DNA from 3 places in the Citrobacter sp. C1 genome. Region 2 is predicted to be linked to each of the others. Evidence: predicted binding sites of a transcription regulator. Region 2 holds the regulator's gene; each other region holds the start of a gene.
What was found. Region 2 encodes ArgR, which controls arginine synthesis, uptake and breakdown. Its sites were predicted from a motif close to ANTGAATAAAAATACANT; they were not measured.
Positions count from the first base shown of each region.

Region 1: a site for ArgR is predicted at 2,869-2,886, ahead of argF (ornithine carbamoyltransferase). Genes of this name have one in related genera too.
Region 3: a site for ArgR is predicted at 2,958-2,975, ahead of argA (amino-acid N-acetyltransferase). Genes of this name have one in related genera too.

Region 1 is NZ_CP115035.1:4,422,469-4,430,760, forward strand. It holds gene IB214_RS21210 (GNAT family N-acetyltransferase) at 1-503, shown strand, start outside; gene IB214_RS21215 (topoisomerase II) at 529-1,359, opposite strand; gene miaE (tRNA isopentenyl-2-thiomethyl-A-37 hydroxylase MiaE) at 1,508-2,266, opposite strand; gene rraB (ribonuclease E inhibitor RraB) at 2,318-2,749, opposite strand; gene argF (ornithine carbamoyltransferase) at 2,914-3,918, shown strand; gene IB214_RS21235 (YhcH/YjgK/YiaL family protein) at 4,036-4,488, opposite strand; gene pyrL (pyr operon leader peptide) at 4,728-4,862, shown strand; gene pyrB (aspartate carbamoyltransferase) at 4,865-5,800, shown strand; gene pyrI (aspartate carbamoyltransferase regulatory subunit) at 5,813-6,274, shown strand; gene ridA (2-iminobutanoate/2-iminopropanoate deaminase) at 6,351-6,737, shown strand; gene IB214_RS21260 (TRAP transporter large permease) at 6,829-8,115, opposite strand; gene IB214_RS21265 (TRAP transporter small permease) at 8,146-8,292, opposite strand, start outside.
Region 2 is NZ_CP115035.1:453,909-462,200, reverse strand. It holds gene zapE (cell division protein ZapE) at 1-845, opposite strand, end outside; gene zapG (Z-ring associated protein ZapG) at 1,038-1,436, shown strand; gene degQ (serine endoprotease DegQ) at 1,605-2,972, shown strand; gene degS (outer membrane-stress sensor serine endopeptidase DegS) at 3,062-4,129, shown strand; gene mdh (malate dehydrogenase) at 4,306-5,241, opposite strand; gene argR (transcriptional regulator ArgR) at 5,678-6,148, shown strand; gene yhcN-B (DUF1471 family stress response protein YhcN-B) at 6,523-6,789, shown strand; gene IB214_RS02270 (hypothetical protein) at 6,848-7,126, opposite strand; gene aaeB (p-hydroxybenzoic acid efflux pump subunit AaeB) at 7,244-8,292, opposite strand, start outside.
Region 3 is NZ_CP115035.1:910,169-918,460, reverse strand. It holds gene mltA (murein transglycosylase A) at 1-792, opposite strand, end outside; tRNA gene IB214_RS04365 (tRNA-Met) at 997-1,073, shown strand; tRNA gene IB214_RS04360 (tRNA-Met) at 1,139-1,215, shown strand; tRNA gene IB214_RS04355 (tRNA-Met) at 1,368-1,444, shown strand; gene amiC (N-acetylmuramoyl-L-alanine amidase AmiC) at 1,519-2,772, opposite strand; gene argA (amino-acid N-acetyltransferase) at 3,008-4,339, shown strand; gene recD (exodeoxyribonuclease V subunit alpha) at 4,387-6,222, opposite strand; gene recB (exodeoxyribonuclease V subunit beta) at 6,219-8,292, opposite strand, start outside.

The DNA of each region.
Region 1 (8,292 bases), 1.1 Mb from region 2:
TGAGTGTCATTACACCTGTCTCGGCGACGCTGCGTCGCATTGCTGCCGACGATAACACCGCCATTGCCCACGTGATCCGCCAGGTCTCCGCCGAATACGGTTTGACCGCTGATAAAGGTTACACGGTGGCTGACCCTAATCTCGATGAGTTATTCCAGGTATACAGCCAGCCGGGTGCGGCCTATTGGGTGGTTGAACAAAATGGGCAGGTCGTCGGTGGCGGTGGCGTTGCGCCATTAGGCTGTAGCGAGCCGGATATTTGCGAATTACAGAAGATGTACTTTCTGCCGAGCGTGCGTGGTCAGGGACTGGCGAAAAAGCTGGCGTTGATGGCTCTCGATCACGCCCGTGAGCAGGGATTTAAACAGTGCTATCTGGAAACCACCGAATTTCTGACCGAGGCGATTCACCTCTACGAACGTCTGGGCTTTGCGCATATTGCCGAGCCGCTGGGCTGCACGGGGCATGTAGATTGCGAAGTGCGGATGCTAAAACCCCTCTGACGTTAGGCAAAGGGGCAATACTGCGTTATTGCATTTCGGCTGAGAGCATCAGACGAATCACGCCGGCGGCGCGAGCGGTCGGCAATTTGAGAACCTGCGTCCACAGATCCTGAACCATATCGCAAGCCAGTTGCTCTTTACCCACGCCTTTATTCGGGTCGGCCATGATTTGAATATCCGGCCCATAGCGCTGCACCAGTCCCGGACTAATGGCTTGCAGATCCTGAAGCGCCAGCTCTTTTTCTTCCGCCGTAACTGTATGTTTTCCCGGGCCGTAAGCCGCCTGCAGCATCGTCATGTCATTCGCCATACGGCGACTCATAATTTCACGTGGAATAAGCTGTACCGGGTTGATACCGCCTTTTACCGCCGGGAACAGGAAGCGAAAGCATTCGTCACCGCCTACTTTCGCTATCGCGTCAATTTGCGCGAGGTTCACCTGCATATAGGCAATCACGTTGGCATCGGGTGCCTGCTGTAAGCGCGCCATCTGGAACGTCAGGATCTGCGGCTGTATGGTGTCAATAATCTGCTGCTCGCTTTTCCCCGCCGTTTTCATCTCCACCGCCTGGTTGAGAATCGTCTGCCATAGCGCGGGTTCCTGCTCCTTAATGACCTCATAGACGGGCATTGCCAGCATTGCTTTCTCGAACTTCTGCGTTTCAGTCAGCCCATAGTCCGGACTTTCGCGCGGGATAAGATAGTGCGTATCAAACAGATTCCAGCCGATAATCGCCACGACAAAAATCACCGCACCGGAGACCTTACCTACCCAGCCCTTTTTACGACAGACGCCCACCACGGTCGCAATCACCGCCCCGATATAGCCTGCCAACAATACGTGTGCCCAGTTCATTCACCATCCTTTTTCATATCAATGCATATGGCGGGGATATATTCCCCCTTCAAGTGGTTTGATTATTGCGGCAGGCGCGATCGATTTCTAGCCACCAGATTTTAGCTACCGGGAAGGAGGAAGAGAGACACCGTACCAGAGAGTGGAGCTAGGCTGGCACGCCGCTATGAAAACGAAACTCATCGTCCGGCGATAAGATCAGGGATGCTTCCACCTCACCAAAAAACCGTACCCGGTCACTGATGTCATGGTCGGCCGCCTGCTGTGCCAACGCCAGATAATCCTGATAATGGCGCGCCTCTGAGCGCAGCAGCGACAGATAAAACGCCTGTAATTCATCATCCAGATACGGTGCCAGCGCGGCAAAACGCTCGCAGGATCGCGCCTCAATGTAGGCGCCGCAGATCAGCTTATCAATCAGCGTTAACGGCTCATGGGTACGGACTTCTTTAAGCATGCCCTTGGCGTAACGACTGGCGGTCATTTTGATATACGGAATTTGGCGGCTTAGCATCGCTTCACGCACTTGCCAGAAGTGGTGTAGCTCTTCTTTGATCAGCAGCACCATGCTGTCGATAAGCTGTCGCCCCCACGGGTCGTCAGTCTGGGGCATGATGCTTTTGCTGATCTGCTTGTTCAGCAAGGTGAAATCCGGCTCTTCCCCTTCTCGGAAGGCAAAGGCTTCATAGGGTTTCAGCCACTCCAGCATCGCCTGCGATCCCTGCTTATCCGCAACATATTTACGCACCAGCAGCATCGCGGTTTGCGCCGCTTTCAGCTCGCAGACCAGATGGTCAGTCAGCAGCAGGGGAAGATTTTCCGGGTCGCGCGCTTTATCAAGCCAGGCCTCGGGCGTTTTGCAGTGCAGGAAATCCAGAATCGGGGAGAGTATTTGCGGGTAATCCATACGTTGTCCTTGCCCTACGGCAGCATGCGCCGCCGTAGGTCAGCAGATGACTTAGTGACGCACGCCGTCATCATCTTCGTCGACGAGATCGTCATCGTCGCCGTCTTCACCTTCACCTTCTTCGCCGTTAGGGTCTTCAAAATAAGTGCCCCATCCGTCGTATTCCACGTCAAATTTTTCAGCCAGGTTCATCAGTTGTTCAACCTGAGTGTCAATCAGCTCGGCGTTCAGCGCACATTCACTGAGGATGTCACAGCAAATGACCGTGTCGCCTTCTTCCACTTCCAGCTCTTCCGGCTCGGTGACTTCGTAACCCAGCTTGAAGGCTTCTACCGCTGCTTTTTCCAGGGTTTCAAAGTCATCCGCGGAAAGGTGATGCTCAATGGTATACAGCGCGTCAGGATCGCTACCATCTTCAAGTAACTCTTCAATAATCAAGCGTGTTTCTTCACGCTGTTCTTCCAGGTGTTCCGGGTTTGCCATGGCTCATATCCTCATAATGTCCTGCCGATACTCTTATTGTCACATACCGCTGACATTGCCTCCACCTTTCCAGGAAAGATTTGTTAAACAAGGTTGCAAATGAATAAACATACATATAAATTGAATTTTAATTCAATAAATGGCCTAAGCCATGTGAGGGAACCATGTCTGCATTTTATCAGAAGCACTTCTTGAAACTGCTCGATTTTACCTCTGCTGAACTCACGTCACTGCTGCAGCTCGCCGCCCGGCTCAAGGCGGACAAGAAAAACGGCACAGAGGTCGCTATGCTGACCGGTAAAAATATTGCGCTCATCTTCGAAAAAGACTCGACCCGTACTCGTTGCTCTTTCGAAGTTGCCGCTTACGATCAGGGCGCGCGCGTGACCTATCTCGGGCCAAGCGGCAGCCAGATTGGCCATAAAGAGTCGATAAAAGACACCGCCCGCGTACTGGGCCGCATGTATGACGGTATCCAGTATCGCGGCCACGGCCAGGAGGTGGTGGAGACGCTGGCCGAATATGCCGGGGTTCCGGTATGGAACGGATTGACCAACGAATTCCACCCCACCCAATTACTGGCCGATCTGCTAACCATGCAGGAACACCTGCCGGGCAAAGCGTTTAATGAGATGACGCTGGTGTACACCGGCGATGCCCGTAACAACATGGGCAATTCAATGCTGGAAGCCGCCGCGTTAACCGGGCTGGATCTGCGCCTGGTCGCACCACCGGCTTGCTGGCCAGAAGAGAGCCTGGTAGCCGAATGCAAAGCGCTGGCACAGAAAAACGGCGGTAATATCACCCTGACCGACGATATTGCGACGGGCGTGAAAGGTGCGGACTTCATTTATACCGACGTCTGGGTATCCATGGGTGAAGCCAAAGAGAAGTGGGCCGAACGAATTGCCCTGCTGCGTAACTATCAGGTCAACAGCGCGATGATGGCACTAACCGGCAATCCGCAGGTGAAATTCCTGCACTGCCTGCCAGCATTTCATGATGACCAAACCACGCTGGGTAAACAAATGGCGCAAGAATACGGTTTGCACGGTGGGATGGAAGTAACCGATGAGGTCTTTGAGTCACCTGCCAGTATTGTCTTTGATCAGGCAGAAAACCGCATGCACACCATTAAAGCGGTGATGGTGGCGACATTAGCGAAGTGAGCGTGTAGATGAAAAGAATGCCGGATGGCGATGCTACGCATCTTATCCGGCCTACAACCGTGCTCCCGTAGGCCGGATAAGACGCTATTGCGTCGCCATCCGGCATCATAAAATCACTTATTCGACCAGCATTTTTACCACGGCTTTGCGCACCAGCGCAGGCGTACCTACCGCGCACAGCGGCTTATGCACTTCGCCCGGATAGAACACCACAAAATCACCTTCATTCAGCACCACCGTCTTCTCTTCCGCCCCTTCCGGCAAGAAAGCGATATCTTTGTCCGCCAGCCAGTCGGTTTCCGGCGTGCCCGCAGGCAGCGTACTGAAGGTCATCCCTTCCTGGCCTTTTAGCAGGATCTGAATATCCAGATAACGGGCATGATACTCGGCGCGACGCTGCTCAAACGGCTCGGTCATATCTTCGGCGATCAGATAAAACAGGCGGTTACCGTCGATGTCATGTTTCCCTTTTTCGGTTGTGTCCGTCACGTGCGCTTTAATGTGTTCAATTGCCTGACGCAGCTCTTCCGGCAGCCATGCTTCCAGGTGATGAATATTGCCGATAATCATTTCAAACCCCTTAATTAAAACATTGTTTCATTTTAGTTGTTATACGAAAAATCCGTCTGCCATACCACTGCTATTTACCGATATTTTGCGTCAACGCATGTTTATCGCCTGCGGCGGTCTCCGCGGGCTTGGGTGAATGAATATTCATGAGAATCGTTTGCGATGAATAATTTGTGCATTATTCGCTTGATCCTATAACGTAGCTGAGTATAATCGCCGACAATTTGCCGGGAGGATCTATGGTTCAGTGTGTACGACATTTTGTCTTACCGCGTCTGAAAAAAGACGCTGGCCTGCCGTTTTTCTTCCCGTTGCTCATCATTCTAAGCCCCTCAATTGAGGGGCTTTTTTTTTGCCCAGGCGTCAGGAGATAAACATGGCTAACCCGCTCTATCAAAAACACATCATTTCCATAAACGACCTCAGCCGCGATGACCTCAATCTGGTACTCGCGACGGCGGCGAAACTAAAAGCCCACCCGCAGCCGGAGCTGTTGAAGCATAAGGTGATCGCCAGCTGTTTCTTCGAAGCCTCAACCCGCACCCGTTTATCTTTTGAAACCTCAATGCACCGTCTGGGCGCCAGCGTGGTGGGATTCTCTGACAGCAGCAACACCTCACTGGGCAAAAAAGGTGAAACGCTGGCTGACACCATTTCCGTAATCAGCACCTACGTAGACGCCATTGTAATGCGTCATCCGCAGGAAGGCGCCGCGCGTCTGGCCACGGAGTTCTCCGGCAATGTGCCGGTACTGAACGCGGGAGACGGCTCTAACCAGCATCCGACCCAGACGCTGCTGGACCTGTTCACCATTCAGGAAACGCAGGGTCGCCTGGACAATCTGCAAATTGCGATGGTGGGCGATCTGAAATATGGCCGTACCGTTCACTCTCTGACTCAGGCGCTGGCGAAGTTCGAAGGCAACCGCTTCTACTTTATCGCCCCGGATGCGCTGGCAATGCCGCAGTACATTCTGGACATGCTGAATGAAAAAGGTATCGCCTGGAGCCTGCACGGCACGATTGAAGAAGTGATGGCGGACGTAGACATCCTCTACATGACCCGCGTGCAAAAAGAACGCCTGGACCCGTCCGAATACGCCAACGTGAAAGCACAGTTCGTTCTGCGCGCCAGTGACCTGGAAGGTGCCAGAGAGAACATGAAGGTGCTGCACCCGCTGCCGCGCATCGATGAGATCACTCCCGACGTCGATAAGACGCCACACGCCTGGTATTTCCAGCAGGCAGGCAACGGCATCTTCGCCCGCCAGGCGTTACTGGCACTGGTACTGAATAGCGAACTGGCACTGTAAGAGGACATGACGATGACACACGATAACAAACTGCAGGTTGAAGCCATCAAACGTGGCACCGTGATTGACCATATTCCCGCACAGGTGGGTTTTAAGCTGCTGACACTATTCAAACTGACAGAGACCGATCAGCGTATCACCATCGGCCTGAACCTGCCGTCCGGTGAGATGGGGCGTAAAGACCTGATCAAAATTGAAAATACCTTCCTGACCGACGAGCAGGTCAACCAGCTCTCGTTGTACGCCCCGCAGGCCACGGTAAACCGCATTGATGACTATGACGTGGTGGGTAAATCACGTCCCAGCCTGCCTGAGCGTATCGATAACGTGCTGGTGTGCCCGAACAGTAACTGTATCAGTCATGCCGAGCCGGTTTCCTCCAGTTTTGCAGTGAAAAAGCGTGCCGATGACATCGCACTCAAATGCAAATACTGTGAAAAAGAGTTTTCCCATTATGTGGTGCTGGCCAACTAATTGGGGTTGGTTATGAGATCCCGGCTCCCTATAATGAGCGGGAACATTCTATTACCGCTGTAATTCAGGAGAAATCATGAGCAAGACTATCGCGACGGAAAATGCACCAGCAGCAATCGGCCCATACGTTCAGGGTGTTGATCTGGGTAGCATGGTAATCACTTCCGGTCAGATCCCGGTTGACCCAAAAACCGGTGCCGTATCGGAAGACGTGTCCGCTCAGGCGCGTCAGTCGCTGGAAAACGTTAAAGCTATCGTAGAAGCAGCAGGCCTGAAAGTAGGCGACATCGTAAAAACTACGGTCTTCGTTAAAGACCTGAACGATTTCGCCACCGTCAACGCCACCTACGAAGCGTTCTTCACCGAGCACAACGCGACCTTCCCGGCACGCTCTTGCGTGGAAGTGGCCCGTCTGCCAAAAGACGTGAAAATCGAGATTGAAGCGATCGCCGTTCGTCGCTAAACCTTCTTGTGCCGGATGGCGGCTTAGCCTTATCCGACCTGGGGAAGCGTAGTTTGCAGGCCCGGTAAGCGCGAGCGCCACCGGGCATTTATCACATTACGCCAAACAGTTTCGGCAGGAACAACGAAATCGCCGGAATATACGTCACCAACATCAGCACCAGGAACAGCACCGCATAGAACGGCAGCATCGCCTTCACCACCTGCTCAATCTTCTGCTTACTCACCGCACTGGCGACAAACAGCACCGATCCTACCGGCGGCGTAATCAGGCCAATCCCTAAGTTCACCAGCATGATCATGCCAAAATGCACCGGATCGATACCCAACGCGTTGGTCACCGGCAGCAGGACCGGAGTCAGGATCAGGATCAGCGGCGCCATGTCCATTAGCGTACCGATCAGCAGCAGCATGATGTTAATGCACATCAGAATGACGTATTTGTTATCCGAGATGCTGGTAAAGGCTTCGGTGATACGCATCGGCAGCTGCATATAGGTCATTACCGCGCCGAAAGCGGCGGCAAAGCCGATCAGGATCATCACGATAGTGACCGTTTTCACCGTGCGGAACATCAGCTTCGGCAGCTCAGACCATTTGTAGTCACGATAGATAAACATGGTGACAAAGAAGGCCCACAGACAGGCGATCGCCGCGGATTCTGTCGCGGTGAAGATACCCGAGAGGATCCCTCCCATAATGATCACCACCGTCATCAGGCCCCACAGCGTGTCGACAAAAATCTTCAACGCCTGGCGAAACGGTACGCGCTCCCCTTTTGGATAACCGCGTTTGTGCGCAAACGCTACGCACATCACCATCAGGCTAAAGCTCAACAGCAGACCCGGTAAGATGCCGGCAATGAACAGCGCGGCAATAGACACCGTACCGCCGGTCGCCAGCGAGTAAATCACCGAGTTATGGCTGGGGGGCGTCAGGATCGCCTGTACCGATCCGCTGGCGGTCACCGCCGCCGCAAAGTCACGCGGGTAGCCTTTTTTGTCCATCTCCGGGATCATCACCGAACCAATAGAGGCGGTGTCGGCTACGGACGATCCGGAAATTGCACCAAAAAAGGTGGAGGCCACAATATTCACCAGCGACAGTCCGCCGCGAATAAAGCCCACAAATATGTAGGCAAAATTCACCAGCCGACGCGCAATCCCGCCTTCGGCCATAATCGCTCCGGCCAGAATAAAGAACGGGATCGCCAGCAATGAAAATTTATTCACCCCACTGGTCAGTTGGATCATCACCGCTTCCAGTGGAATATCAATGTACCAGGCGCCAATGATCGCGCTAATACCCACCGCGTACGCTACCGGTACCCCAATCGCCAGCATAATGCCGAGCGTAAAGACGAGAATAAATGCATCCATCTGCTTTCCTTTCTGAAATGGGGGCGGTAACTAGCTGGTCGAACCCAGCATGACAACAGGACGTTGGTACTGCGGACCACGGCAGATCTTCTCAACAATAAAAAGCAGCGTGATGGCAGAGCCAATCGGTAACGGCAGGTAGTTTTGCCCGGCGCTTAACAGCGGGAATTCCGCAAC
Region 2 (8,292 bases):
GCATCGACGCACAGGGTAGTAAACGAGACGGCCAGCGTTTGGTTTTCGACGGCCAGTGTCTGCATCGGGCGATGATTTATCTCAAGCGTCGGCGCATGTTCACTTTTGCTTCCCGCTAACGCCAGCCACAGCTTATCCATCTGCCGTTGGGTTTCATCATTCAGCGGCGATAACCATAAATGCGCCTGGGTTAACGTACGCAGACGGTAATCAACTCCGGCATCCACATTCATGATGTCGCAGTACTGTTTAATAGCCTCAATCGCCGGAAGAAAGCGGGCACGTTGCAGACCATTGCGGTACAGGTCATCAGGCGGAATATTGGATGTCGCCACGAGCGTGATGCCGCGGGCGAACAGCGCTTTCATTAATCCACCGAGTAGCATCGCATCGGTGATATCCGAGACAAAAAACTCATCAAAGCACAGCACGTCGGTTTCTGCCTTAAAGCGGTCGGCAATCACGTCCAGCGGGTCGCTTTGCCCTTGCAGGGCGGTCAACTCTTCATGTACGCGCAGCATAAAGCGGTGAAAGTGCAAACGCTGTTTACGCGTGCCCGGCAGGCTATGGTAGAAAAGGTCCATCAGCCAGGTTTTCCCGCGCCCCACGCCCCCCCACATATACAGACCACGCACCGGCGTGCTCTCCGTCGGTTCACGTTTACCCAAAAATTTGCTAAAGCGAGCAATCAGCCCACTTTCCTGCAACGCAGGACGGGCTGGGGCAGTCAGTTCCTGGAAAATAATATCCAGTCGATTCACTGCCTCTTGCTGTACGTTGTCGGGTTGATGACTGCCGTCGTTGAGGGCCTGCAGGTAACGCGATGTCGGGGAAAAGCTTTGCATGATGTTATTGTTATTCCTTGAGAATCGATGTGCCGTCGCTCACGGTTGACGAAAAAAAGGCCGTTCTACACTACGCGATATAAAGTCGGGATTCCACTTCTACGGGATTAGCGGTTATAGTGGCATAATCAGGCGCAGGCATGGAGCCTAAAGCCAACACCCTACGGAAACACAAGACAACGGGAGATGTTCATGACCTGGGAATATGCGCTAATTGGGTTAGTCGTCGGTATCATTATTGGTGCCGTAGCCATGCGTTTTGGTAATCGTAAATTACGCCAACAGCAGGCATTGCAGTACGAACTGGAAAAAAACAAAGCTGAGCTGGAAGAGTATCGTGAAGAGCTGGTAAGCCACTTTGCCCGCAGCGCTGAGCTACTGGATAACATGGCCGACGACTATCGTCAGATCTACCAACATATGGCAAAAAGTTCCAGCAACCTGCTGCCGGGTATGTCGCCAGAATCCAACCCGTTCCGTAACCGTCTGGCAGAGTCTGAAGCAGGCAACGATCAGGCACCGGTTCAGATGCCACGCGACTATTCCGAAGGGGCCTCCGGCCTGCTGCGTAGTGGCGCAAAGCGCGACTAACTGCACATCGTTAAGAAATTTATTGGGCGCAGCAATTGCGCCCTCCGCTTCTCTTCCCGTCCCAGCTATTATTTAGTCGTTAGCCGCATTGTGACCAAACCGAAAATTCAATAACATCAAACTGTTTTGAATCATCTTCCGTTTACTCAAGGTACGAGAGCAGGATCAATGAAAAAACAAACCCAGCTGTTGAGTGCATTAGCGTTAAGTGTCGGGTTAACTCTCTCGGCGCCGTTTCAGGCCATTGCGTCGATACCCGGCCAGGTTCCCGGTCAAGCCGCACTCCCCAGCCTCGCACCAATGCTGGAGAAAGTGTTACCTGCGGTCGTGAGCGTGAGGGTCGAAGGTACCGCCGCGCAGGGGCAGAAAGTCCCGGAAGAATTCAAAAAATTTTTTGGCGATGACCTACCCGATCAGCCGTCACAACCGTTCGAAGGCCTGGGTTCAGGAGTCATCATCGACGCCGCCAAAGGCTACGTGCTAACCAATAACCACGTTATTAATCAGGCACAGAAGATCAGTATCCAGCTCAACGACGGTCGCGAGTTTGACGCCAAGCTGATTGGTAGCGACGATCAGAGCGATATCGCCCTGCTGCAAATCCAGCACCCTAGCAACCTGACACAAATTGCCATCGCCGACTCCGACAAACTCCGCGTGGGTGATTTTGCCGTCGCCGTCGGTAACCCGTTCGGGCTGGGGCAAACGGCAACCTCCGGCATCGTCTCGGCATTGGGTCGCAGCGGCCTGAATCTGGAAGGTCTGGAAAACTTTATTCAGACCGATGCGTCCATTAACCGGGGTAACTCCGGTGGCGCGCTGCTTAATCTGAATGGTGAATTGATCGGTATTAACACCGCCATTCTGGCACCGGGCGGCGGCAGTATCGGCATTGGCTTTGCCATTCCCAGCAACATGGCGCGCACGCTGGCGCAGCAGTTAATGCAGTTTGGCGAAATCAAACGCGGCCTGTTGGGTATTAAAGGGACGGAAATGACCGCCGACATCGCCAAAGCGTTCAAGCTGGATGTACAGCGCGGCGCGTTTGTTAGCGAAGTGCTGCCGAACTCTGGCTCCGCGAAGGCGGGCGTGAAATCCGGTGACGTCATTACCAGCCTCAACGGCAAGCCGCTGAACAGTTTTGCCGAGTTACGTTCGCGTATTGCCACCACTGAACCGGGCACCAAGGTTAAACTGGGTCTGCTACGTAACGGTAAGCCACTGGAGGTGGAAGTCACACTGGATACCAGCACGTCGTCGTCCGCCAGTGCGGAAATGATCGCCCCAGCATTACAAGGTGCAACGCTTAGCGACGGTCAGTTAAAAGACGGCACTAAAGGCATCAAGATTGATAACGTCGAAAAAAGCAGCCCAGCCGCGCAAGCCGGTCTGCACAAAGATGACGTTATCATCGGTGTAAACCGCGATCGCGTGAACTCCATTGCCGAAATGCGCAAGGTGCTGGAAGCGAAACCGTCGATCATCGCGTTGCAGGTGGTACGCGGTAACGAGAATATTTATCTGCTCCTGCGTTAAGCTGGTAGACCGGACATCAGCCCACCGTGTGATGTCCGGTAAACTCGTGATATGCTGCTGCCGTTCCCCTTTTTAATGACGCCGCTATCATGTTTGTGAAGCTTTTACGTTCGGTCGCGATTGGTTTAATCGTCGGCGCCATTCTGCTGGCCGCGATGCCCTCTCTGCGCAAAATTAATACGCTTACAGCACCCCAGTTTGACAGTGCTGATGAAACGCCTGCCAGCTATAACCCGGCGGTTCGCCGTGCCGCCCCCGCCGTTGTTAACGTGTATAACCGCAGTATGAACAGCACGACGCACAACCAGCTCGAGATCCGCACGCTCGGCTCCGGCGTTATCATGGATCAGCGCGGCTATATCATCACCAACAAACACGTGATTAATGATGCCGACCAAATCATCGTCGCTCTGCAGGATGGACGCGTGTTTGAAGCGCTGCTGGTCGGCTCCGATACCCTGACTGACCTGGCGGTGCTGAAAATCAACGCCTCTGGTGGGCTGCCCACAATCCCTATCAACAACAAACGGATACCGCACATTGGCGACGTCGTTCTTGCTATCGGGAACCCGTACAACCTCGGGCAAACCATTACTCAGGGGATCATCAGCGCCACCGGTCGTATTGGCCTGAACCCCACGGGACGGCAAAACTTTCTGCAAACAGACGCCTCTATCAACCACGGCAACTCCGGCGGTGCGCTGGTCAACTCGCTGGGTGAGCTGATGGGCATTAACACCCTGTCGTTTGATAAGAGCAACGATGGCGAAACGCCGGAAGGGATCGGCTTTGCTATTCCGTTCCAGTTAGCAACCAAGATTATGGATAAGCTGATTCGTGATGGTCGCGTCATTCGCGGGTATATCGGGATTAGCGGTCGCGAGATTGCGCCACTGCACGCGCAGGGCGGCGGAATGGATCAAATTCAGGGGATTGTGGTTAACGAAGTCTCCCCGGATGGCCCGGCGGCACAAGCAGGCATTCAGGTTAACGATCTGATTATCTCGGTCAATAATAAACCGGCCGTCTCTGCGCTGGAGACCATGGATCAGGTAGCGGAAATTCGCCCAGGCTCAGTGATCTCCGTCGTCGTGATGCGTGATGATAAACAGTTAACGCTGCAGGTCACCATTCAGGAATACCCGGCCACCAATTAACATCACGTCTCCCACTTACCATAAAAAACCGGAGCAATTTGAATTAGCTCCGGTTTTTATTAGGCGATATCGTAGGGACTTAGCACGTAATGCCTGATGGCGCTACGCTTATCAGGCCTACAAATACACGCTGACCGTAGGCCGGATAAGGTATTTGCATCCGGCCCCTTGTCGCGTTACTTAACGAACTCTTCGCCCAGGGTGATATCTTTCTTCAGCGTGTCCAGCATGCCTTCCAGCGAGCTCTGTTCAAACGCGCTCAGTTTGCCGATAGACTGACGCTCTTCTACGCCGTTTTTGCCCAGCAGCAGCGGCTGAGAGAAGAAGCGAGCGTACTGGCCGTCACCTTCAACGTATGCACATTCCACCACGCCTTTTTCGCCGTTCAGTGCGCGAACCAGCGACAGACCGAAACGTGCTGCGGCCTGGCCCATAGACAGGGTTGCGGAACCGCCACCGGCTTTAGCCTCGACGACTTCAGTACCCGCATTCTGGATACGTTTGGTCAGCTCAGCAGCTTCTTGCTCGGTGAAGCTTACGCCAGGGATCTGTGACAGCAGTGGCAGAATAGTCACGCCAGAGTGTCCGCCGATAACCGGAACTTCAACGTCGGTCGGCTGCTTGCCTTTCAGTTCCGCCACAAAGGTGTTGGAGCGGATGATGTCCAGCGTGGTCACGCCAAACAGTTTGTTCTTGTCGTAAACGCCTGCTTTTTTCAGCACTTCTGCAGCGATTGCAACGGTGGTGTTCACCGGGTTAGTGATGATACCGATGCATGCTTTCGGGCAGGTGGTCGCAACCTGCTGAACCAGATTCTTCACGATACCTGCGTTGACGTTAAACAGGTCGGAACGGTCCATACCCGGTTTACGCGCGACGCCTGCTGAGATCAGTACTACGTCAGCACCTTCCAGTGCCGGGGTCGCATCTTCGCCGCTGAAACCTTTGATTTTCACAGCAGTAGGGATATGGCTCAAATCAACGGCCACACCAGGCGTTACTGGAGCGATGTCGTACAGGGAGAGTTCTGAACCTGAAGGCAGTTGGGTTTTTAACAGTAATGCTAGCGCCTGACCGATTCCACCAGCAGCGCCGAGGACTGCAACTTTCATCCTAAACTCCTTATTATATTGATAAGCAAAGTGTCTGTTGCTCCGCGGCGGCGACCATAATTCACAAATCCGATGAACACAACAACCACGCGTCAAGAATGCGTAGTTGCGCAAATTTGGCTTTTATGCATTTAACTTACGTAAATTAAAAGCTAAGTTACGTAATTCAATACGACTCGCACAGTAGAGCAACTTTCCAACAGGTGCTGACAATATACCTAACTGCCCTCCCAAAACAACATCAATTTGATAACAATTGATTTACTTTTAAGCTTATTTGCATGCCGTGACATAGGCATGTTTCTTGATAACGAAATTTGATAAAATTCCGCTCTTTCATAACATTATTTCAGCCTTGAATGAGGCAGACCGTTTGCATAAAAATTCATCTGTATGCACAATAATGTTGTTTCTACCGCCATATTACGGGTGACTTATGCGAAGCTCGGCAAAACAAGAAGAATTAGTAAAGGCGTTTAAAGCGCTTCTCAAGGAAGAGAAATTCAGCTCTCAGGGCGAAATCGTCCTCGCATTGCAGGATCAGGGCTTTGATAATATCAACCAGTCCAAGGTTTCACGCATGCTGACCAAGTTTGGCGCCGTGCGTACCCGCAATGCCAAAATGGAAATGGTGTACTGCCTTCCGGCAGAGTTGGGGGTACCGACAACCTCCAGCCCACTGAAAAATCTGGTGCTGGACATTGATTACAACGATGCCGTGGTGGTCATTCATACCAGCCCAGGCGCCGCACAGTTGATCGCACGTATGCTGGATTCACTGGGTAAAGCAGAAGGTATCCTCGGCACTATTGCGGGCGACGATACTATCTTCACCACTCCGGCGATGGGGTTCTCGGTAAAAGATCTGTACGAAGCTATTCTGGAACTGTTCGAACAAGAACTGTGATCCCCTCCCCGTCGCATCACGTGGCGGGGAAAAACCTTTCTTTCTGACTCCTGACCACTCTTTTCCTCTGCCTGCCATTTAACAAATAGTGCGTTTCACTACCCAAAAACATTCACACAGTGAATACCTCGAATTATAAACGCACAAATTGCGAAATTAACTATCACCATGAATTTACTGTATTTTTTAAAATAATGAGTTCAATTATGCGTTTTTAATTCCAATAAGTTATTAAAACCACATTTCTTAACACTTAATTACAGCAGAAACCATTAGCGTGGTATTAATTTATCGAGTGATTAGTGTATACTTGATTTTGTGATGAGGGTCACGAAACGAAGACCCCAATAAAAGAATTCGACGAGGTAAATATCATGAAAATCAAAACGACTGTTGCAACCTTAAGCCTTCTTTCCGTTCTCTCTTTTGGCGCCAGTGCGGCGGTTAATCAGGTGAACACACAAGAAGCACAGAATTTGCAATCCATGGGTACCATCTCTGTTTCTCAGATTGGCAGCTCACCGATGGATATGCGTCAGGAAATCGTCGCCAAAGCTGAAAAAGCAGGCGCCAGCAGCTACCGCGTGACCGAACTGCGTGAAGGCGCGCATTGGCACGCAACCGCTGAACTGTACAAATAAACCCTCGTCGTCTGGTCCGAGACGACTTGCCCCCGCCTGTCGGGGGCTTTTTTATGCCTTACATTGAATGACGGACGTTAAAGCGTAATTGCCCTTCCAGCTCTTCTTCTGCTTCATCAAACAGCAAAATCAGCGCTCCGTAGCGTCGGCGTTGTTTGTCCGGTAAATGGACAAACTCAATCTCCAGCGGCAGAGGTAGAACGTCGCCCATCACCACCTCCCACAGCGAATCGAGATCGCTTACCTTTTCCCGAGCAAGGCCGAATGCCCGCGTAAACTCGCGGTAGAAATCACCCTGTTCTTCAATCTCGTCAAAATCAAATGTATAGATGTTCATCTATAGCTACCATCCCAACGCCAGTCGCTCTACAGGCTCTCTCTATGCAGGGATTCCCACACATCAGGTAAGTATAGCCATAAAAAAACCGACGCTTCTGGCGTCGGTTTATCAGTCTTAACTGCTGGTCAGTGCATGCTGGTATTTGTGGAGCATACCGGTGAGTCGCTTCACCGGCTCCGTCACCTGAGGCGGCGCTTGCCAGAGGGTTAACTTCTCCTGATAGACATCCAGCTCCTCCAGCAATTGGCTAAAGTAGCGTCGGCGTTTGTCGTCGTTCCCTGCGGATATGATGTGATCGGCAGTACGTCGCAGCTGACGGTGAAAGGCGGATAAATCCTCATTTACCGGTACTGGTGCATCGCGCAGACGCTGGTGTGCGATGATCATCGTCAGCGCCAGACGAAACTTCGCCAGGTCACCGGGGAATTTGTTCATCAGCAAAAAGAGCTGCTGGTAAAGCGCCGGGAGATGGTTTTCTTTGCGGCGAACCACATTGGTGGTCATCGCTGAAACCGCCGCCGACACGAACTGATTAAGCAGCACACGACCGGTTCTGTCACGCGAGTTATCACGCACCAGTAAGATCACCAGAAACGCCAACACGCATCCGACAATCTGCCCAAGCGCACTGTCGAGGAACTGACTAAAGTGGAAGGTCATCGGGTTATCCAGCACGATGATGTTAATGGTACTGGCCAGCGCGCCCATTGAGCCCAGACGTCGCTTCTGAACCTCGATGCCCAGAAAGAACCCCAGCACTGCCAGGCTCAGGCACAGTAACAACATACTTTGCTGCGTATTGGGGATGATAACCAGAAAGTAGAGCGCACCCAGCGGTAACGCCGCCAGCGTGCCGTAAATAAAGTCGATTGCCACCATCCGCGGGTTGGGTAAACGCATCGCCAGTGAGGTCACCACCGCAATCATCACCATTGCGCCGCTACCTGACGTCCAGCCAGTCCACAGCCAGAACAAGGTGCCCAGCACGCAGGACAGCGTGGTGCGCCAGAAGTTGACCATCGCATGGTGGCGTTCGGCGGATTCCACTTTCACCACCGGCTCACCCTGCAGGATCTCTTCTTCCGTAGCGCTGATTTTCGTGTTGCTAACCACCCCACGTTTCAGCAGCAGGTAACGGGTTGCCGCACTGGCCCAACTATAAA
Region 3 (8,292 bases), 460 kb from region 2:
AACCGGAGCATAAGATTGTGGTTTAAAGAAAACGAACGACGGGTTTTGCTCCAGCAGCTCACGTACTTCGGCTTCGCTGTGCGTTTCGCCCCAGTGGCGGATCGCCTGCATCGACATATCTTCTTTCTTCACTTCGCCACGGTCGATCAGTACTTTACCAATACTGCGGTAGGCATGACCATTTTTCCCGGCATAGCTAAAGAAGTTAAGCGGGCTGCCATCGCCGAAGTCGATATAGCCGCTACCCTGCACATCCATAATGAAGTTATCCATCAGGGAGTTGCTGTAGGCAAGAATATAGTTGTCACTCAGCGCCCCGGCGTAGATTTCAGCACGCGTTGGTAAGCGTCCGCGTTTTGGCGGCATGCGGTAGATAGGGTACTGAAATTCCCCCTGACGCGTATGGCGCGCCTGGATGACCGGCGTGTAGTAGCCGGTGAACTGGACGTTACCATAGTTATCCGCCCCTTCCATTTGCCAAGCATCAATACCGAACTGGCGCATACTGCGCGTATCTCCGCCCGCGCGTAACCATTCCTGGATAGCGTTGTAGACGTTGCTCTGATTGCCATATAAACGCGGTGAGGAACTGCGGATCTGATTTACCTGCTCGGCAAAATCACCGGCATTGATCGGTGCGCCAACCGCATCGGGCTGATTCACCAGTGAGAAAGGCTGGGTCAATTTCCCGTCTTTATACTGCTGCCCACGATCGGTGGGTTTTGAGGAACACGCGGCGAGCATCACGACTACCGCCCCCGCCAGAAGATATTTTGCCCAACGTCCTTTCATTGTTCTCGTCTTAAGTTGCCTGAATGCGAGATGAAGATAACAAACCCCTGAACCTAATGAAATGCGAATACATACCTCAAGGCAAATTTTGAACAAAAAATAGACCGAAATGCGTTGTTTTTGTTCATTTTCATCCTAAAACAGTGATCCACGTAAAAAAAGGTTGCATGAAATCGTTAGCAGAGTATAGTGCGCATCCACGGACGCGGGGTGGAGCAGCCTGGTAGCTCGTCGGGCTCATAACCCGAAGGTCGTCAGTTCAAATCTGGCCCCCGCAACCAATTAAAATTTGATGTAAGATTTTTGCGAAGTAGTTCGAATCACAAATACAAAGCAAAAAGACGGACGCGGGGTGGAGCAGCCTGGTAGCTCGTCGGGCTCATAACCCGAAGGTCGTCGGTTCAAATCCGGCCCCCGCAACCAATCAAATTTGATGTGCAGTTTTTGCAAAGTAGTTCGAATCACAGCAAGGCGGCAACGCAGTGAGTCCTTAGGAGCTTACTCCAGTAAGTGACTGAGGTGAACGAGGAAAGCCAACGCCGATGTGGTTTGAAATACAAAGCAAAAAAGACGGACGCGGGGTGGAGCAGCCTGGTAGCTCGTCGGGCTCATAACCCGAAGGTCGTCGGTTCAAATCCGGCCCCCGCAACCAATACATTAAGCACCCTGACGGGTGTTTTTTTGTTTCTACGGCCCGTAAAAAAAGCGCTTTTCAGCGCTTTTTTGTTATCCCCTTCTTGCCAGCGTCGCCCCATCGGCAAAATACGCTTTGATCCCTGCCAGAATCGACTCCGCCACTTCCTGCTGGAACGTCGCTGTTTTGAGCTTACGCTCTTCTTCAACGTTACTGATAAATGCCGTTTCCACGAGGATAGACGGAATATCAGGGGCCTTCAGTACCGCAAACCCGGCCTGTTCAACCTGGTTCTTATGCAGATTATTCACCTTACCGAGTTTATTCAGTACCGCTTTACCAAACTTCAGGCTGTCGGCGATAGTCAGTGACTGCACCATATCAAACATAGTGTGGTCGACGTAGCGGTCACCACTCTTGCTGACGCCACCAATAAGATCCGAGGCGTTCTGGGTTTGCGCCAAAAATTTTGCGGCCGTACTGGTCGCGCCTTTGGTGGAGAGTGCGAACACCGACGAACCGCTGGGTTGTCGGCTGGTAAACGCATCGGCGTGAATAGAGACAAACAGATCGGCACGCTGTTTCTGAGCTTTAGCCACGCGCACCTTCAGCGGAATGAAGATATCTTCATTTCGCGTCATAAAGACCTTCATGTTGCCTTCTTTCTCAATCAGCGCGCGCAGACGGCGGGCAATTTGTAGCACCACGTCTTTTTCGCGCGTCTTGTATTTCCCCACGGCACCGGAGTCTTCTCCGCCGTGACCGGGATCGAGCATAATGACAATCGGACGATCGCGCCCCGCTTTACCCGGCTGTGGACCACTTTGCGCAGGCGGCACCTGCTTATCCAGATCGCCCTTGTTGTAATCTTCAAGCAACGCCAGCAGAGGATCCTGTACATCCTGGGCATTGGCCGGATAGAGATCCATCACCAGTCGTTCTTTAAAGCCCGCTACCGGTGCCAGCGCAAAAAGCTGTGGCTTCACATTTTGCTTCAGCTCAAACACCATACGCACGGTCTGCGGGTCAAACTGCCCGACTCTTGCCGACTTGATGTACGGATCGTCCGGGCGGATCTGCGTCCCAATACCCTTAAGCACCGAGTTCAAATTGACGCCTTCAATATCTACCACCACACGCTCAGGATTACTCAGGGCAAACTGTTTGTATTTCAGCAGACGATTGGATTCTACCGTGACGCGGGTATAGCTGGACGCTGGCCATACGCGCACCGCAACGACCTGACTCACGGCAGCCAAACCGACCTGACTGACGCTCAAAAGCCACATAGCACCCGCACCTTTCAGTAAACGGCGGCGACTGATTGCTGAATTGGATCCCGACATGCTTCTCCCGAGCAAAAGAAATCTTTAGTAGAGGTAATACGTAAAACGTCCGAATTGACCGGAAACTTTAACGAATGACGCATAATCTGTCATCTACAAAAGGGTAAACATTCTTTTTATATTCACGGCATTACTGGGAAAAATCTTTAGCAGGAATAAAAATTACGCTTGCGCACAACGCGAAAACAGAATAAAAATACACAAATTACGAATAATCATGCAATAGAGGTGTGCCGTGGTGAAGGAGCGTAGAACCGAGCTGGTACAGGGATTCCGCCATTCTGTTCCCTATATCAATACCCATCGGGGAAAAACGTTTGTCATTATGCTGGGCGGCGAAGCCATCGAGCATGAAAATTTTTCCAGTATCGTCAATGATATTGGACTCCTTCATAGCCTCGGCATTCGCCTGGTTGTGGTGTATGGCGCGCGGCCACAGATTGATGCCAATCTTGCTGCGCATCATCATGAGCCGGTGTATCACAAGAATACGCGCGTGACCGACGCCAAAACGCTGGAGCTGGTCAAACAGGCAGCTGGTCTGCTCCAGCTTGATATTACTGCACGCCTGTCGATGAGCCTGAACAATACGCCCTTGCAGGGTGCGCACATCAACGTGGTCAGCGGGAATTTTATTATCTCCCAGCCGTTGGGCGTGGATGACGGCGTCGATTACTGCCACAGCGGGCGCATTCGTCGTATTGATGAAGAGGCGATTCACCGCCAACTGGACAGCGGCGCCATTGTTCTGATGGGACCTGTCGCTGTTTCCGTGACCGGCGAGAGCTTTAACTTGACGTCTGAAGAGGTCGCCACTCAGTTAGCCATCAAACTGAAGGCAGAAAAGATGATCGGCTTTTGCTCCTCGCAAGGGGTCATTAACGATGATGGCGATATTGTGTCCGAACTGTTCCCCAACGAGGCCCAGGCACGCGTTGAAGCCCAGGAAGCAATCGGTGACTACAGCTCCGGTACCGTGCGCTTCCTGCGGGGTGCAGTCAAAGCCTGTCGTAGTGGGGTACGCCGCTGCCACCTGATTAGCTATCAGGAAGACGGCACGCTGTTGCAAGAACTGTTCTCACGTGACGGGATTGGGACGCAAATCGTGATGGAGAGTGCCGAGCAGATCCGTCGCGCAACCATCAATGATATCGGCGGGATCCTGGAGCTGATCCGCCCGCTAGAGCAGCAAGGTATTCTGGTTCGCCGCTCGCGCGAACAACTGGAAATGGAGATCGACAAGTTCACCATTATTCAGCGCGATAACCTGACCATCGCCTGTGCCGCGCTGTACCCTTTCCCGGAAGAACGAATTGGCGAAATGGCCTGCGTAGCGGTGCATCCGGACTATCGTAGTTCATCGCGTGGCGAGGTTTTGCTGGAGCGGATCGCCGTGCAAGCCCGACAAATGGGGCTCAGCAAGCTGTTCGTGTTGACCACGCGCAGCATTCACTGGTTTCAGGAGCGCGGCTTTACCCCGGTGGATATCGACCTGCTACCGGAAAGTAAGAAAGAGATGTACAACTATCAGCGGCGGTCAAAAGTGCTGATGGCAGATTTGGGATAGAGGTCGTTGCCGGGTATGGCATAAATGCCTTATCCGGCCAACAAAACCTACTCTGTAATGCCGTCATTAAACAGCGCAGACAGCCCGCTGCGACGTTCCGTGCGAATAGCAACAGCCGCAGTTAATATCCGCTCATCGGCGTACAACGACAGGCGGCGGCGCGCGCGGGTAATGGCGGTATATACCAGTTCGCGGGTGACAACGGGCGAGTGCTGGCTAGGCAAAATCAACGCCGCATGATCAAATTCAGACCCTTGCGATTTGTGCACCGTCATCGCCCAGGTGGTTTCATGTTCCGGCAAACGGCTGGGCTGCACCGACTTGATGGACCCATCCGGCAAAGCGAACCATACCCGCAGCCCCTGCCCACGATCGAGCGCAATACCGATATCTCCGTTAAACAGCCCCAGCGAACTGTCATTACGCGCAATCATTACCGGTCGCCCCTCGTACCAGCGGGTATGCGCGGAACGCTGGATTTTACGTTTTTGCACCATCACCTGTTCAAGGCGTTCATTCAGTCCGCTTACGCCGAATGGCCCTTCTCGCAGGGCGCACAGCAGCTGATATTCATTAAATGCCTGAATGACAGCCCCCGGCTCTGCGCCTTCGCGCAACAACGTCAGGTAGCGGCCATATCCGGCTAACGCCTCTTCAAGCATAGCGACATAGTCTTCCCCGCTGCGCAGGGTGCGTTTTTCAATATCGCTAAATCCCTGCTGGAATACCGTTTTCAGCGCGGCTTTATCACCGCGATTAATCGCCGACGCCAGCTGGCCGATACCGGAATCACTGCCGAAACGGTAGCTTTTTTGTAGCAGACAGAGGCTGTCCCGCAAAGAGGCGGCCTGGGTGCCCACGCCCGCCGGAATGGTGCTGCCGGTCAGCCGACTCAGCTGTTTTGCGCGTTCGGGGGTAAACCCGGCATTCACAAAGGCACAGATATCCCCCAGCACCGCGCCCGCCTCAACGGACGCCAGCTGGTCGCGATCGCCAAGAAAAATCACCCGCCCGTGCGGCGGTAGCGCATCAATCAGGCGTGACATCATGGGCAAATCAATCATCGAGGCTTCATCCACCACCAGCACATCAAGATGCAGGGGGTTGCCCGCATGATGGCGCAGGCGCTGGCTGCCGGGCTGCGCACCCAACAGCCGATGCAACGTACTGGCATCATCCGGAATGCGTTTCTTTTGCTCATCGGTCAGCGGCAGCTCACGCAGTGCCGCGCCCAGCGATGCGGTCAGACGTGCCGCCGCTTTTCCCGTCGGTGCCGCCAGGCGAATACGACAGCGCTCGCCGTCGGTCATCTGAATCAATGCCGCCAGCAGCCTCGCAACCGTGGTGGTTTTACCGGTGCCCGGTCCGCCGGAGATCACCGATATACGGCGAGTCAGCGCCACGGCCGCCGCCACTTTTTGCCAGTTAACGCCCTCTTCTGTTCGCGGAAAAAGCGTCTCCAGCGTCTGGGCCAGCCGCGACTCATCGACGTCGATGGCCTGGTTAACTTCACTGAAAAAGCGGGCGACCGTACGTTCGTTATTCCACATCCGGTTCAGGTACAGGCGATCGCCGTACAGCACCAACGGAGTGGGACGCTCGCCGCGACTCACCGCCACGGAGGCCAGCAGGCATTCAGTCCAGTCTGCTGGTTCACCTGCTTCGCCTAGCCATGCGCTCAGCAGAGGATGGGCGTCTTCGCTTAAGGATAAACGGGAAAGCGGTAAACAGACGTGTCCCTCACCCGCTTCACGACTGAGTAGCGCCGCTGCCAGCGTGACCGCAGGGTTATCGTTACCGGCAACCGCCAGCGCAAACTGGGCATCCAGCGCCCGGAGCTGCTTTTGCTCTACCGCCTCCAGTAATCGCGTTTGGATTGTCATAACGTCTCCTCCAGTGTCGCACCGGCAAACATCTCGTCCATCAAGGTAACCAATTCTGCGTCAGGTCGGGTCGCGTAAATCCCCTGCTGCGGTTGTTCGCTGTCAACGCCGCGCAGGAAGAGGTAGATGACGCCGCCAAAATGACGTTCATAGTCGTAGTCTGCAATGCGATGACGTAAATAGCGGTGCAGTGCCAGGGTATAAAGCTGATATTGCAGATCATAGCGATGTGCCTGCATAGCAGCGACCATCGCCTGCTGGGTGTACGCCGTACTGTCTTCACCCAGCCAGTTAGACTTGTAGTCGAGCAGGTAATAACGCCCCTGATGACGGAACACCAGGTCGATAAACCCTTTCAGCATGCCGCGTACCTGCATAAAGTCCAGCGGAGGACAGCCCGCCGAGAGCGGGTCATACTGACGGATCAACGCATCCAGTTGGCTGGCAATCAGCGGCTGCGAAATCGGCAGATAAAACTCCATCTCCACCTGTTTTTCATGCGCTGAAAGTGCGCTCAGGCTCACGCCAGTTTCGTTGAGCGGCGCATACAAAATAGCCTCCAGCCACGGGGTCAGAACCGGTGCCCAATGTGCGTCATAGCCGCCAAGCGCGAGTTGTTCCTGCACCCAAAGCGGGTCCACCGGCTGGGTAAAATCAAGCGCTTCAAACAGGCTATGCAAAAATGTGCCCGGTGACGCCCCACGCGGGAACTGGTGCGGCGTGAGTCCGGATTCCACAATCGCTTCACCGACGCCCGCCGCATCAACGTCCAGCCGGGGGATCAGATCCTGCGCGATACCGTGCCCGCGCTGTTGCAGGCCGGAATAACTGGTAACGCGCCAGTTATCGCCTGGCAGGCGCGGCAGCGTCCGCGCGCTCAACGGTTCGCGGCTTTCTTCAGCAGAAAGCCAGCGTTCGGTGTCCGGTTCATCAGGGACCCGACAGGCAATATCGTCACTACAAAGCGCATCAATGGCGGCGCGCAGTCCGGCAGCGTCCATCGGCTCGCCTTTTTGCAACAGACGGCCCAGCGCGCTTTGATGCACATCGGTGTCACCTTTTTTATCTCCCCGGCGGCGTACCAACGGCGCAACGCCAAGGCTGCAGTGCCATACCGAACGGGTCAGCGCGACGTAGAGCAGACGCAGGTCTTCCGCCAGACGTTCAACCTCAGCCAGCTCGATGCTCTCATCAGCCTGGCTGAGATCCAGCACCGCTTCAAACGAACGGCGATCGTGATAGAACGCCTGATCCTGCACGCGAAAATGAGTGATGAAAGGCAGCCAGACCAGCGGGTATTCCAGCCCTTTCGATTTGTGAATAGTGACGATTTTGACCAGGTGCTTATCGCTTTCCAGCCTGAGCTGCTGGCTGGATGCATTGCTGTCCGGCTCAAGAATATGCTGGGATAACCAGCGCACCAGCGCATGCTCGCTTTCCAACTGCGAACCGGCTTCCTGTAACAGCTCGCTGATGTGTAAAATATCAGTCAGGCGACGCTCGCCTCCCGCCGTTGCCAGCAGGTTTTCCGCAATCTGACGCGCCGACATCAGCGCGCGAAGCATCGGCATCACGCCGCGCTTGTGCCAGAGCTGACGGTAGCCGTCAAACTCCTCGACTACCGCATCCCAGGCATGCTCATCATTATTGAGCGTTTCGATATCCTGCGCATTCAGCCCCATCATCGACGTTGCCAGTGCGCTACGCAGCGTATTTTCACGCTCCGGCGTCATCACCGCCTGCAATACCCACAGCAGTTCCTGCGCTTCGAGGGTATCAAAGACGCTGTCACGGTTGGAAAGATAGACCGACGGGATCGCCAGTTGCGTCAGCGCATCGCGGATGAGCGCTGCCTCCTGGCGACTGCGCACCAGCACGCTGATATCCGACGCGCGTACCGGTCGTGATGTTTTAGCGCTCGTCAGAAGCGCCTTGCCCGCGTGTCCGGCTTTCAGCCAGTCACGAATTTGCGTTGCACAAACCCGGGCCATGTAATTCTGATAGTCACCGACACCGCAACTTTCCCCGTCCATCAACCACATGTTGATCGCTGGCTGTGTTTCACCGTTC